Linked DNA regions of Maricaulis maris. The protein of the gene in region 1 interacts with the protein of each later gene in a pairwise test. Links are inferred from orthologs where the notes say so. Each region holds a gene or a part of one and is shown on either strand. Other genes may lie near its edges. The genes, in order: AAA969_RS03595 and AAA969_RS13645.

Region 1 (6,881 bases):
GCAAACCGATGCGTGGCAGGCCGGGCCCGCCATGCTGACGCCGCGCCACGGGCTCGGCGGGGTCAGCCTTGATGGAGAGATTTACGCCATCGGCGGTGCCTCCAGCGCCAGCGGTCGCAACACCACCGATCGGGTCGAACGCCTGCGGCCTGCAGACTGATTGATGGGCTAACCCGGCTTGGTGATCATCAGCCAGACAATGGCAATGAGCGCCGCAAAGGCAGGCCAGCCCAGCGCAAACCAGACCCGCATCAGCCGATGCACATCATCCGGGATGTCCGCACCGGTGGTCTCGGCCAGGCGTTGCTTGACCCGCATCTGGATCCACACCACCGGGAGCCAGCAGGCGCCGATAAAAAGGTAGAGCGCGACGCTCGCCATCAGCCAGGGCGCAGTCAACGACCAGCCGGCCACATGCGCCAGCGCCAGCCCTGACAGTGGCTGGGCGATCACCGCGCTTGCGGTGAACACCCAGTCGGCCAGCACGACGTGGCGCGCCACCAGGGCGAAGGCCGCGCGGTCACCGCTGCGCCAGGCCATCAGCATGAAGAAGGCGATGGCCGAGCCCGAGCCGAACAGCACGGCGGCGCCAAGGATATGGACCAGGCGCAGGACCGGGTAGAGCTCCATCAGCGCTCATCCTCGGTGGCGGCGATCATCAGGGCGAGCCCCATCATCGGCAGGAGTTTGAGTATCGGCCCGAGCGGATCAGCCCAGAGCGCGGGCGACATGACGCTCAGGACGACGACATAACCAACCGTGCCGGCGAGCATGATCGCGACCAGCGCGCGCACGCGCCACTTGGCCAGCATGCCCAGTCCCAGGGCGATATCAAACAGCGAGGTGGCCCAGAGCACGGGCAGCTGGACCGGGTCGGCAAACCCGCCGGCCTCCAGAAGCGCCAGTCCATTCGACTTCGCCAGGGTCAGCGCGAGCACACCGGTCATCAGCCAATAAAGACCCAACGCCCAGCGCGCGAGAGGCCGGACGAGACCGAGCCGCGCATGCCAGCGATCCTGAACACCGGCCGGATGGGCCGCCAGCCAGTCATGGAAGCCAAGCGGGGTGGCGCCGGTCGCGGCGCGCCAGGCCGTCGGGTCGCCTTCGACATCGAAGTCCAGCTGCTTGAGCGCATTGCTGCGCATCGAGGTGCGAATACCCATCCAGCCGAGCAGGTCGCCGAACAGGAAGGCCGGACGCGCCAGCCAGCGCGGGACTGCCCAGATCCGGCTCTCACCGAAGCCGAGCCAGCGGCGGTAGGCCCGCACCGTTTCGGCCAGGCTGACGCGCTCGGGTCCGGCCAGGTCGAACCGGGTCCGGCTCGGGGCAGCCGGCTCGGCGAGGCTGACCACGGCCTCGCACAAATCGTCCATGCCGATCGGCCGGAACACCTGCTCGCCACCGACAACCGGCGTCACCAGTGGAAGCCCGCACAGGCTGCGGATCAGTGCCGTCCCGCCATAGACATTGCGGGCGATCACCAGCGAAGGGCGCAGGATCAACCAGTCCAGGTCGCAGGCCGCGAGTGCCGCCTCTCCGGCGAGCTTGTCGTCGGCGTAGGCAGACCGGGCAGCGGCCTCGACCCCGACGGCAGAGAGATGAATGACCCGGCGGACGCCCGCCTGCTCACAAGCCCGGAACAGCGCCGCGGCGCCATCGACATGGGCGGCCCGGCTGTCATCGCCGAGCCCGTCCTGGAGGACGCCGACACAATTGACCACGACATCCACGCCCACGAGGCGTGGACGCCAGTCCTCGACCCGGTCATGGCGGAAATCACAGCCGACCCAGTCCAGCCAGGGCGAGCGCCTTTGCGCTGCATCGACGCCGCGCGCTGCAGCCCGGACGTCATGGCCGAGCGCATGAAAGCGGGCCGCGATATGAGAGCCGATGAAACCGCTGGCACCGGCAATCAGAACATTCATCGAAGCGCCCTCCCCGGACACGCCCCAGAGCGCACCGATTCAAGGCTGCCGTCCAGTTCGGACCGGCCCGCTGAGACCCGGATGCGCTATTGCGCCGTTGCCGCAGCGACAGCGTCGCGCATCATGGTGAGGTTGTTCTGCAGATTGGCCTCAATCCGACTGCGCACCGACGGCCAGCGGCTCTCGACGATCAGCCATTCATCGCTTGCCAGCGTGTCGCCATTCACGGCTGCAAAATACGCACTCGATCCGAAAGAACAGGCCCACCAGGGCGAGGCTTCGCTGGCGAAGGCGCCCTCGGTCTCGATCACGTGCTCGATCGCCTCGATGGTCAGCTCGGGACGGTTCGCGATGACCTGGACCACCACGTCGCCCGCATAGGCCGAGGCTTCGTTGATCACATCCAGTGCCGAGGAATCGAGGCAGCGGGCGGCGTCATACATCGTCCGCGACCGGCCCAGGAAATAGGCCTGAACCGCAAAGGTCGGATCGGATTCGGCTGTCAGCCGCGCCAGTTCAAACAGGAAAAAGGGCGGATTGACATCGCGCGAGGTCCAAAGGCTCTGCGCAACCTCGATGGTCTGTTCGGACGGCTGGCTCTGGAGCTGGTTCAGGATACCCAGCACATCACCCCAGGCCATGTCTCCGACCACGAAGTGGGCCTCGCTGCCATCCTCGCCGACCGGGACGATCACGATCTCGGGCGACCGGGCATTGGGGTCGGTGGCCTGGTCCTGGGCCAAACCGGCACCACCCGCCAGGCTGGTGGCGAGGACGCCGGCCGCGATCTGCTTGAGAAGGCTAGAACGGGATTTCATCATCGAGATCTGCATTGCGGAAGTCTTCCTTGGGTCCGTCAACCGAGCGCTGGCCGCCACCGGAGCCGCCGCCCATCTCGTCATAGCCGCCGCTGCTACCGCCGCCAAAGCTGCCGCCGGAACCACCTTCATTGCGGCCGTCCAGCATGGTCAGCTCGCCCCGGAAACGCTGCAGCACGACCTCGGTGGAGTATTTCTCCTGGCCGTTCTGGTCGGTCCATTTGCGGGTCTGCAGCTGGCCTTCGACGTAAACCTTGGAGCCCTTCTTGAGGTAATTCTCGGCGACCTTGGCGAGATTGTCGTTGAAGATCACGACACGGTGCCACTCGGTCTTCTCGCGGCGTTCGCCGGAGGACTTGTCGCGCCAGCTCTCGGAGGTCGCGACCGAGAGATTGACGACCGGGTCGCCATTGTTCATGCGGCGAATTTCCGGATCACGTCCCAGATTGCCGACCAGAATTACCTTGTTGACGCTTCCCGCCATCGCCCGTTCTCCATCCTTGCAGCCTCGCCTCTCCGGGCGGGCCGCCTAGTGTTCACATTCTGTTCCGCGCGTCAATTCCGGACCGCGAGTCGGGCGATTTGAAAGGAGGCGGCGAGGAGAGTCCAGCCAACCGACTCAGGCCAATCACATTTGGCCCCGCCCCCTGCTGCCACAACGCTGTCAGGGGTCCCGCGTACGGCGCTGGACCCGGACCCGTGTGCGTCCTATTTCAGGGCGATCATGTCGTGCGCTGGACAGATCGTGCGATGTTCCCCTAACGTTCCAGACCGGTTGTGATTCCCAACCGACAGGCGCGACCGACCGGAGACAGGCAGACGCATGGCGCTCGACAAAATCCGCGTGCAAGGCGCACGCGAGCACAATCTCAAGAATGTTTCCGTCGAACTGCCGCGCGACAAGCTGATCGTGTTCACCGGCCTGTCCGGCTCCGGCAAGTCTTCGCTCGCCTTCGATACGATCTATGCCGAGGGCCAGCGCCGCTATGTCGAGAGCCTGTCGGCCTATGCCCGCCAATTTCTCGAGCTGATGTCCAAGCCTGACATGGATTCGATCGAGGGCCTGTCGCCGGCCATCTCGATCGAGCAGAAGACGACCTCGAAGAATCCGCGCTCGACGGTCGGGACCGTCACCGAGATCTACGACTATATGCGCCTGCTCTGGGCCCGCGTCGGCATCCCCTACTCGCCGGCGACCGGCCTGCCGATCGAGAGCCAGACGGTGAGCCAGATGGTCGACCGGCTGATGGCGCTGGAGGACGGCTCCCGTCTCTATCTGCTGGCGCCGGTCGTGCGCGGCCGCAAGGGAGAGTACCGCAAGGAATTCTCCGAGTGGCTGAAGGCCGGCTTCCAGCGGGTCAAGGTCGATGGCGAATTCTACACGCTGGAAGACGTCCCCGCGCTCGACAAGAAGTTCAAGCACGACATCGACGTCGTGGTCGACCGGATCGTGATCAAGCCGGACATCGAAAGCCGCCTCGCCGACAGTCTCGAGACCGCCCTGCGCCTGGCCGATGGCATTGCGGTGGGCGAGTTCGCCGACCGCAAGGACGCGGACGACAAGGCCGAACGCCTGGTCTTCTCCGAGAAGTTTGCCTGTCCGGTCTCCGGATTCACCATCTCCGAGATCGAACCGCGACTTTTCTCTTTCAACAATCCCTTCGGCGCCTGCCCGAGCTGTGACGGGCTGGGCCAATCACTCAAGTTTGACGAGGACCTCGTCGTCCCGGACCGCGACAAACCGCTCTCGGACGGCGCCATCGCACCGTGGAGCCGGGCAACCTCGAAACTCTATCAGCAGACCCTGCAGGCCCTCGCCGGCCATTTCGGCGGTGACATGTTCCAGGCCTGGCGCGACCTGCCGGAGCCTTTCCGCAAGATCGTTCTGTTCGGCACCAAGGAGAAGGTCACCTTCGTCTATGAGGACGGGCTGAGGAAGTTCGAGACCCAGAAGCCCTTCGAGGGCGTGATCCCCAATCTCGAGCGGCGCTGGCGCGAGACCGACTCGAGCTGGGTGCGCGAAGACCTCGCCCGCTTCCAGTCGGCCCAGCCCTGCGAGACCTGCGGCGGCCGACGCCTCAAGCCGGAAGCGCTCAGCGTCAAGATCGATGGCCATGACATCGCCGACGCGACCAAGCTGTCCATCCGCAAGGCGCGTGACTGGTTCAGCGCCGTGGAAGACACGCTGACACCCAAGCAGCGCCAGATCGCCGAACGCATCCTCAAGGAAATCCGCGAACGCCTGAAGTTCCTCGTTGATGTCGGGCTGGACTATCTCACCCTCGACCGGGCCTCGGGCACGCTGTCAGGCGGCGAGAGCCAGCGGATCCGTCTGGCCAGCCAGATCGGCTCCGGCCTGACCGGGGTTCTCTACGTGCTCGACGAGCCCTCGATCGGCCTGCACCAGCGCGACAATACCCGCCTGCTGGAAAGCCTGCGCGGACTGCGTGATCTGGGCAATACGGTGATCATTGTCGAACACGACGAGGAGGCCATCCTGACCGCCGATTATGTGGTCGATCTCGGCCCGGCCGCCGGTGTCCATGGTGGCGAAGTCGTCGCGGCGGGAACGCCCGAGGAAGTCACCGCCAATCCCGACAGCCTGACAGGTCAGTATCTGCGCGGCACACGCCGGATCGAGGTGCCGACCAAACGCCGCAAGATCGACAAGAAGCGCACCGTGAAAGTCGTCGGCGCCACCGGCAACAATCTCAAGACCGTCGATGCGGAATTCCCGCTCGGTGTGTTGTCCTGTGTTACCGGTGTGTCCGGTGGCGGCAAGTCGACCCTGACCATCGAGACCTTCTACAAGGCTGCGGCCCGCAAGCTCTCCAAGGCCCAGCAGGTGCCCGCCCCGCACGACCGGATCGAGGGCCTCAACCGGCTCGACAAGGTCATCGATATCGACCAGTCGCCGATCGGCCGTACCCCGCGCTCCAACCCGGCCACCTATACCGGCGCCTTCACCCCGATCCGCGAATGGTTCGCCCAGCTGCCCGAAGCCAAGACGCGCGGTTACAAGCCGGGCCGCTTCTCCTTCAATGTGAAGGGCGGACGCTGCGAGGCCTGCCAGGGCGATGGCGTGGTGAAGATCGAGATGCACTTCCTGCCGGACGTCTTCGTGCCCTGTGATGTCTGCCACGGCAAACGCTTCAACCGCGAGACGCTGGAAATCCAGTTCAAGGGCAAGTCGATCGCCGACGTGCTCGACATGACGGTCGAGGAAGGCGCTGACTTCTTCAAGGCCGTGCCCGCGGTGCGCGACAAGATGGAGACGCTCAAGCGCGTTGGTCTCGGCTATGTGAAAATCGGCCAGCCGGCCAACCAGCTCTCCGGCGGTGAGGCCCAGCGGGTCAAGCTGTCCAAGGAATTGTCCAAACGCGCGACCGGCAAGACGCTCTACATTCTCGACGAGCCGACCACCGGCCTGCATTTTGAGGATGTCCGCAAACTGCTGGAAGTCCTGCACGAGCTGGTCGAGGCCGGCAATACGGTCGTGGTCATCGAGCACAATCTCGACGTGATCAAGACCGCCGACTGGCTGATCGATATCGGGCCCGAAGGCGGTGATGGCGGCGGCGAGATCGTCGCGGTCGGCACACCGGAAGACGTCGCCAAGGTCGAGCGCAGCTGGACCGGGCGTTACCTAGCCCCGATGCTGGAGCGGGCGAAGGAATTGCGGAAGAAGGCGGGTTAGCCTGGCTACCCGACCCCGCCCTCTGCTTGGGCTTCCGCCTCGGCAATCGCGCGCATCCAGTCATCATCACGGCCACTGATCGCCATCGCGTAGTAGGCCGTCACGCTGTAGCCCATCAGCGTGACCGGCAGGCTCAACACCATGTTGACGAAGGCAAAGGGTAGCAGCTGAGCCAGGCCGGGCCGCGGCCCGCCGGTCAGCATCTGCATCATTTCCTGCTGCAGGTTGAAGGAGGGGATCACCAGGCCGAGCGCCATCATTACGATGCTGGCGGCAATCATGGCCGCGACGACGACCAGCCAGGCCATCAGGACGGAGCCGATCCGGCCCTTCATGGCCTGCCAGGTCGCCGTGATGGCAAAGCGGTGCGTCATTGCGCTGAGCGCGGCTGCCGGGGTCAACCGGAGGCCGATATAGACCACCGCCACGGTGACGGCCGGA
Region 2 (6,890 bases), 2.1 Mb from region 1 along the record:
GCACCGCAAGCCCCTCAGGTTCGGCGCTGCGATAGCACAGGGGGGAGCGGGCAGCAAGCCACTCACACCGGGCGATTCAGCGTGCGGAGCGTTTCTCCACGGACCGCAAAACCGGATAGCGCCTCTGATCAGGCATGCATTTTCGTGGCGGGCTTCGTCAATCCGCCGTTTTACGGCCCTTTCGGGCCATGATGTTGAGCACTTCCACCAACAGCGAGAAGGCAATCGCAAAGTAGAGATAGCCCCGCGGAATATGAAAACCCAGACCATCGGCGATCAGCGCGACCCCCACCAGGAGGATGAAACTGAGTGCCAGCATCTTGGCGGTCGCATGGCGCTCCAGAAAGCCGGCCACTCGCTTGGCCGAAATCACCATGATGACGGTCGAGACCAGAACCGCTGATACCATGACGAAAAGCCGCACGGTCTCGCCGTCGGCCCCTCCCAGATCACGCGTCATGCCAACCGCGGTGAGGACAGAATCGAGCGAGAAGACAACGTTGATCACCGACATCTGGACGATCACCGCGACGAAACCGGAGACCTTGCCGCTGCCGGCCTCATGGGCGTGCCCCTCAATCGTGTCATGGATCTCCGTCGTGCCCTTCCAGAGCAGGAAAAGGCCGCCCAGCAGCAGGATGAGGTCCTCGAGCGTCACGTCGATCAACATGTCCGGATGCTCGGCATCAGCCAGGCCGTGCAGGAACTCGGGGAGCGTGAACAGGGTCGCGTGGGTCAGTCCGGTCAGCCAGACCAGGCCAAACAGCAGGACCACCCTCATCAGCGCGCCGGACCAGATACCGAGATTGCGGCCCCGCTCCTGCTGATCCCGGGCCAGCTTCTGTGATGCCACGGATACGAAAACCACATTGTCGACGCCAAGGACAATCTCGAGGAAAGTGAGTGTCAGAAGCGACATCCACACGGCTGGCGATGTCAGGAATTCAAACATGACGGCTGGGGTCCCGGTCAGCGATCAGATGAAACTATAGGGTTCCACGTCGATTGACACCCGCACCGAGGGCGGCGTCTTCACTCGGTTCGACCAGGCACGCAGATAGGCGGAAATATCGATTTCCTTGTCGGCACGGACGAGAATGCGGCGGCGATGCCAGCCCCGGATCATGGCACGCGGAGGCTCGGCAGGCCCCCAGATCTCGATCCCTTCCGAATTGGGGGCCTTGGCGGCATAGTCATTGGCCACGCGGTCCAGCGTCTCGAGATTCATGGACATGAAGCCGATTGCGGCGAGCCGACCGAACGGCGGCAGGCCCAGCGACTCGCGGACCATGAACTCCATGTCGAGGAAAGCATCGCGATCGCCGGCGATCAGGGCCTGGATTGCGTCGTGTTCGGGCTGATGTGTCTGCAACAGCGCCCGCCCCGGCCGTTCCGCCCGGCCCGCCCGCCCCGCCACTTGGACAAGGGTTTGGAAGGTTCGCTCCCCGGCGCGTGGATCGCCGCCGGCCAGGCCCAGATCGGCATCAATCACACCAACCAGTGTGAGCCCGGGAAAGTTATGGCCCTTGGCGGCGATCTGGGTGCCGACCAGGATATCGATCTCGCCGCGCTCCATGGCCGAAACAATTTCGGCCCCGGCGCGGCTGTCAGACGAGTAGATCTCGACCCGCGCCTCCGGGAAGGTCAGCTTGGCCTCCTCGGCAACCCGTTCGACACCCGGCCCGATCGAAGTCAGGCTGTCTTCGGCGTTGCAGCCCGGGCAATGCTTTGGTTTGGGCATGGAAAACCCGGTCACGTGGCAGACCAGACGCCCTGTATAACGGTGCTCGACCAGATAGGACTGGGTGTCGGGCGAGACCATGCGATGGCCACAGGTCCGGCACAGCACCAGGGGCGCATAGCCCCGACGGTTCAGATAGAGCAGCGACTGCTCGCCACGCTCCAGAGTCTCCCGGACCGCCTCGATCAGCGGCGGCGACATCCAGCGACCCTTCTCCGCCGGGTGTTCGCGCAGGTCGATCGTGTCGATTTCAGGCAGAATGGCGGCACCGGGACGAGCCGCAAGCCGGACATGGACGTAGCGGCCCGCCTGGGCATTGGCGAGGCTTTCAAGTGACGGCGTCGCCGAGGCCAGGATGACCATGGCGCCCTCGATCTTGGCCCGGACGACTGCCAGGTCACGGCCCTGATAAGGCAGCCCTTCATCCTGTTTGTAAGTCGGGTCATGCTCCTCATCGACCACGATCATGCGCAGATTGGGGAAGGGTAGAAACAGCGAGGACCGGGCGCCGACCACGATGCGCGCCCGACCTTCCGCCACTTCACGCCAGGTCCGCCGCCGCGCCTTCGGGCCGGCGCCCGAATGCCAGAGCGCCGGCTCGGCGCCAAAACGCGCCTCGAAGCGTGACAGGACCGCCTCGGTCAGGGCGATCTCGGGCAGCATGATCAGGATCTGGGCATCCGGTTCGAGGCGCAGGATTTCCGCGATCGCCTCGAAATAGACCTCGGTCTTGCCGGAACCGGTCACGCCATCCAGCAGGGCGGCCTGAAAACCGCCTGCACGAGCCAGCCGTCGCAGCACACCGGCTGCTTCTGCCTGCATGACCGTCAGGGTCAGCCCCTCACCGTCCGGATCCGGATCGTCGAACGGCGCATCCACCTGTCGGACCTGCTCAGTCAAGGCCCCGGACCTTACCAGGCCCTTCACCACTGAAGCCGTTACACCGGCTTCGCGAGCGAGATCCGCTGCGCTGGCTTCTCGCAGGGCCATGACCGCATCGATGACACGCTGGCGGGCATCGGTCATGCGGTCCGGTTCACCCGTGCCACGCAGATAGACGGTCTCCGTCGGAGATGGTTTCAAGGCGTCGGTTGAGCGCAGAACAGAGCGCAGGACAATACCGGGGGATTGCACCAGATAGCGGGCCAGCCAATCGACAAAACGGCGAATGCCGGCGGGCAAGGGCGGCCCGCCGGCCGGGCCTTCAACCGGCTTCAGCTTTCGCTCACCGGGACCAGCCTTGACCGCCCAGACAACGCCGCGGGCGGATCGTTTGCCTAGCGGAGCGCGAACATGATCTCCGGGCTGAAGCACCATTTCGGCGGGGACCAGATAGTCAAACGGCTCTGGCAAGGGGAGCGGGAACAGGATGGAGACGCGATACTCACTCGCTTCTGTCACGTGGCACGCCTCCCGGCTTCGTGGTGTATGATGGACGCTGTCGATATAGCGAGCCTCGCGACTCCCTGTCCCGACAGTTTGCATATCGTAAACCGAATACGCCAAGAGTGGGGCCTCATGGCGAGGGAGACAATCAGCATGTCCAATGACGAGACCAATAGCCAAACGGCAATGATGGATCCGGACAGCGTTCGCAGCTTTCTGATTGCCAACCCGGACTTCGTTCGGGAGGACGCTGAGTTGTTTTCCCTGATCGTTGAAACCCCGCGCAGCGATGGCGCTATCGATCTGGGCGCAGCCGCACGCGACAAGCTCCGCGATGAGCTTCGTCAGCTTAGATCCCTCAATGCCTCGATTGTCGAGACCGCCCGCGCCAACCTCGCAACCCAGTCACAAACCCACATGGCCGTTCTGGCCCTGCTGGAAGTGGATTCGCTCAGTGGCCTCGACAAGAAAATGTCCACCCGATTGACCGGCGCGCTCGGGGTGGATGTGTGCCGTGTCCTGATAGAGGGTCACGCTCCGCTCCAGAATGCCGAGTCGATTCTCGGCGCAGCGGAGGGCTTTGTCGGAACCGTGCTTGGCGATCATGTGGAAATGCTGGGGCCGATCGACCCCGCCAATGCCCATGCGCTGTACGGTCAGCAAGGCGCGCGGGTGAGTTCCCAGGCCATTGTGCGGCTGGACTTCAATGGCCATGACGGGCTGATGGCGCTGGCCGCACGCGACGCGCACCTCTTCGAGTCGGGCCAGGGCACGGAATTGCTCAATTTCCTGGCCCGCGCCATCGAACGCATGGTGGTTCAATGGCTGCATCAGACCTGACCACGCCCTGGGCTGTCGCGCTGAACACCTTCCTCAGTCATCTGAGCGGGGAACGGCGCTTGTCGCCGCGAACCCTGGATGCCTATCAGCGGGACCTGGGCGGGTTCGGCGATTTCCTGCTCGACCATCTCGGGGCGGCCCCCGACCTGTCTGATCTAGCAGCCCTCTCTCCACGAGACTTCCGGGCCTTCATGGCGGCCCGGAGGCGCGACGGGCTGTCACCACGCTCGCTGGCCCGGGCGCTGTCGGCGATCCGCACCTTCTTTGCCTATGGCAAACGGCGATGGGGGCTCGACAATCCGGCCCTGTCCCTGGTGGAAAGCCCGAAACTCGGACGCGCCGCTCCGAAGCCGGTGAGCGAGGGAGCTGCCCGCCAATTGCTGGCAGAGACCGGCGCCCGCGGAGAGCCGGACTGGATCGCGGCGCGCGATAGCGCGGTACTGCTGCTGCTTTATGGCTGTGGTCTGCGGATTTCCGAAGCGCTCGCCCTCGCCGGCCGGGACGCGCCACTGGGTGACACGCTCCGCATCGCGGGCAAGGGCAACAAGATGCGGATTGTCCCCGTGCTTCCTGCCGTGCGCGAAGCCGTCGAGCGCTATGTGGCGCTATGTCCGGTCCCGATCGCGCCGGAGGCGGCCCTGTTTCGCGGCATTCGCGGCGGGGCGCTGGGCGCGCGCAGCGTGCAGTCATTGATGCAGACGCTGCGAGGGCGCCTGGGTCTGGCCGAGACGGCCACCCCACACGCCCTGCGGCATGCATTCGCAACCCACCTTCTGGCTCACGGCGGAGACTTGCGCGCAATCCAGGAATTGCTGGGCCATGCCAGCCTGTCGACCACGCAGATTTATGCCGATGTCGAGAGCCAACGCCTGATGGCGATCTATGACGGTGCCCATCCGCGCGCGCGCCGACGCTGAGCGAACGGGTCCGACCCTGCCTCCGGAGGCCCGCCACACCTCGCACCTTGGCGGGACTTTGCTTTGGCCAATCCACTTGCATCCGACGCGGGTTTGTGTACTTTATAAATTAAAGTACTTGGGAGATAGCCATGAACAACCAATCCGATCTCGCCTTCCTGCGCGATGTTGCCACCAGCGGACAACATGCCCCCTCACTGAGTGGCCGCCACTTTCTGTGGTGGGGCGGGCTCGCAACGCCGGCGCTGGTGGGCCATTGGGCAATCATCAGCGGTTTGGCCGGCATTCCGGGATCCTTCGTCGGTTTCGTCTGGATGGCCTACGGGATCATCGGCCTGATCGGATCAGGCCTGCTTGCGAAAAGCCTGCACGGCAAGCCGGGTAGCGGGGCCGTGAACAACAGGGCCGAGGCCGCTGCCTGGCGCAGCGTGACCTGGACCGTCACAGCCTACGCGCTTGGCGCTGTGCTCGCCATGGCCCTGGGCCGTGGCGACGCCATCCTGTTTGACACCATACCGCTGGTTGCCTTCGGAGCCTACGGCCTGTCCTTCAGCGTCACCGCGCAACTTGGTGGCGCCCGCTGGATGCATGCCATGGCGATCCTGTCATGGCTGGCGAGCGGGATCGGCCTGACATTGGTCGGAACACCCGGGCTCTATCTGTTCGCAGCGGCGGCTGTCGGCTTGCTGGCGATCATCCCGGGCGTGGTCCTGCTGCGCCAGGAGCCGGCGACGGAGGCAGGCTGAATGGCTGACAGCTTTGACGCCAACGCCCTCGACGACGTGATCCACGGCAAGCTGAGGCTGGCCATCATGGCCTTTCTCTCGGCCGTCAAGGATGCCAGTTTTGGTGAACTCAAGACCCGAACATCGGCGTCGGATGGCAATCTGTCGGTCCATTTGCGCAAGCTGGAGGACGCCGGCTATGTCGCGATTGAAAAGTCCTTCGTCGCTCGCAAGCCGCAAACGAGGGCCGCGCTGACCGAAGCGGGTCGCGCCGCCTGGATCGCTTATCTCGACCAACTCAAAACACTGCTGGACTGATCCGACTGACCTCAGGCCGCGCGACGATCCGGGGCATGGTGCCATTCGACGACATCGAAACCCTGATCGGCATCATGACGGGTGGCGCCTTGCACGAAACCGGCCTTTTCGAGCACCCGGTGCGAGGCGTCGCGGTCGTCCCGGGTATGGGCGATAACCGATTTGACCTCATCATGCGTGTAGGCCCAGTCCAGCAGGGCGACAACGCCCTCGGTCGCAAGTCCCTGTTCGCGATAGGAGAGCAACATCGAGTAACCGATCTCGACCGCACCCTGCGCATCCGGCGCCCCCTTGAACCCGCCGGTTCCCAGCAAGCGGTTCATGACCGGGGAGATATAGATCCAGCCATACCACCCGGTCGCCTCCGGCGTGGCGGCGAGCTGGTCGCGCGTCCACTCCATGGCTGCCTGGTCCATCAATTCGGGCGGCCAGGACGGCTCAGGGTCGACGCCAAGTGCCCGGAAAAACGCAAGCCGGTCATCAAGCTGCAGACTTGCCAGCTCGGCATTGAGCGCGACCAACCGCAAGCGTGGAGAAGCAATTTCTATCGGCTTCGGCATCAGCGTTTATCCATGACCCTAAATTCAACGAACCCGATTGTGGACATTTTCACGGGGCCAGTCCCTGACCCGGCGGTCCGTACCCTGCCCCGACTCAATTGAACACACGGTGTCAGTATCATGAAGTTCGCCCGGCAAGGCGACAGAGATATGACACGCTGCGCGGCGACCACAGAGCCGGTCAGGATTGCATGGTCCAGCCTTCAACGCCCATCGCCGCCTGGCGGATCGCCTCGGTCAGCGTCGGATGCGGATGACAGGTTCTGGCCACATCTTCGGACGAGGCACGGAATTCCATGGCCAGGCAGAGTTCGCTGATCATCTCACCAACATTGGCGCCGATCATGTGGGCGCCGAGAATCTCGTCCGTCTCCGCGTCTGCAAGGATTTTCACGAACCCATC

The links.
Region 2: the proteins of AAA969_RS03595 (region 1) and AAA969_RS13645 interact in binary tests that used the Escherichia coli proteins (3 or more experiments, as listed by UniProt). The link is inferred for Maricaulis maris from one-to-one orthologs.

The regions. Positions count from the first base shown.
Region 1 is NZ_AP027270.1:798,009-804,889, reverse strand. Bases 1,478-4,448 are described here. They hold AAA969_RS03595 (single-stranded DNA-binding protein), read right to left. Parts: upstream 3,228-4,448; coding sequence 2,727-3,227; downstream 1,478-2,726. Other genes in these bases: uvrA (excinuclease ABC subunit UvrA), read left to right, coding at 3,567-4,448; AAA969_RS03600 (hypothetical protein), read right to left, coding at 2,012-2,743; AAA969_RS03605 (SDR family oxidoreductase), read right to left, coding at 1,478-1,925. In the rest of the region: AAA969_RS03615 (Kelch repeat-containing protein), read left to right, coding at 1-160; AAA969_RS03610 (DUF2269 family protein), read right to left, coding at 169-630; more of AAA969_RS03605, read right to left, coding at 630-1,477; more of uvrA, read left to right, coding at 4,449-6,440; AAA969_RS03585 (hypothetical protein), read right to left, coding at 6,446-6,881. UniProt on the Escherichia coli protein: Plays an important role in DNA replication, recombination and repair. Binds to ssDNA and to an array of partner proteins to recruit them to their sites of action during DNA metabolism. Acts as a sliding platform that migrates on DNA via reptation.
Region 2 is NZ_AP027270.1:2,867,448-2,874,337, forward strand. What follows is about bases 560-3,539. They hold AAA969_RS13645 (primosomal protein N'), read right to left. Parts: upstream 3,143-3,539; coding sequence 977-3,142; downstream 560-976. Other genes in these bases: AAA969_RS13640 (TerC family protein), read right to left, coding at 560-952; AAA969_RS13650 (DUF484 family protein), read left to right, coding at 3,281-3,539. In the rest of the region: more of AAA969_RS13640, read right to left, coding at 158-559; more of AAA969_RS13650, read left to right, coding at 3,540-3,967; AAA969_RS13655 (tyrosine recombinase XerC), read left to right, coding at 3,949-4,884; AAA969_RS13660 (hypothetical protein), read left to right, coding at 5,016-5,630; AAA969_RS13665 (winged helix-turn-helix domain-containing protein), read left to right, coding at 5,631-5,927; AAA969_RS13670 (GNAT family N-acetyltransferase), read right to left, coding at 5,939-6,487; lpdA (dihydrolipoyl dehydrogenase), read right to left, coding at 6,669-6,890.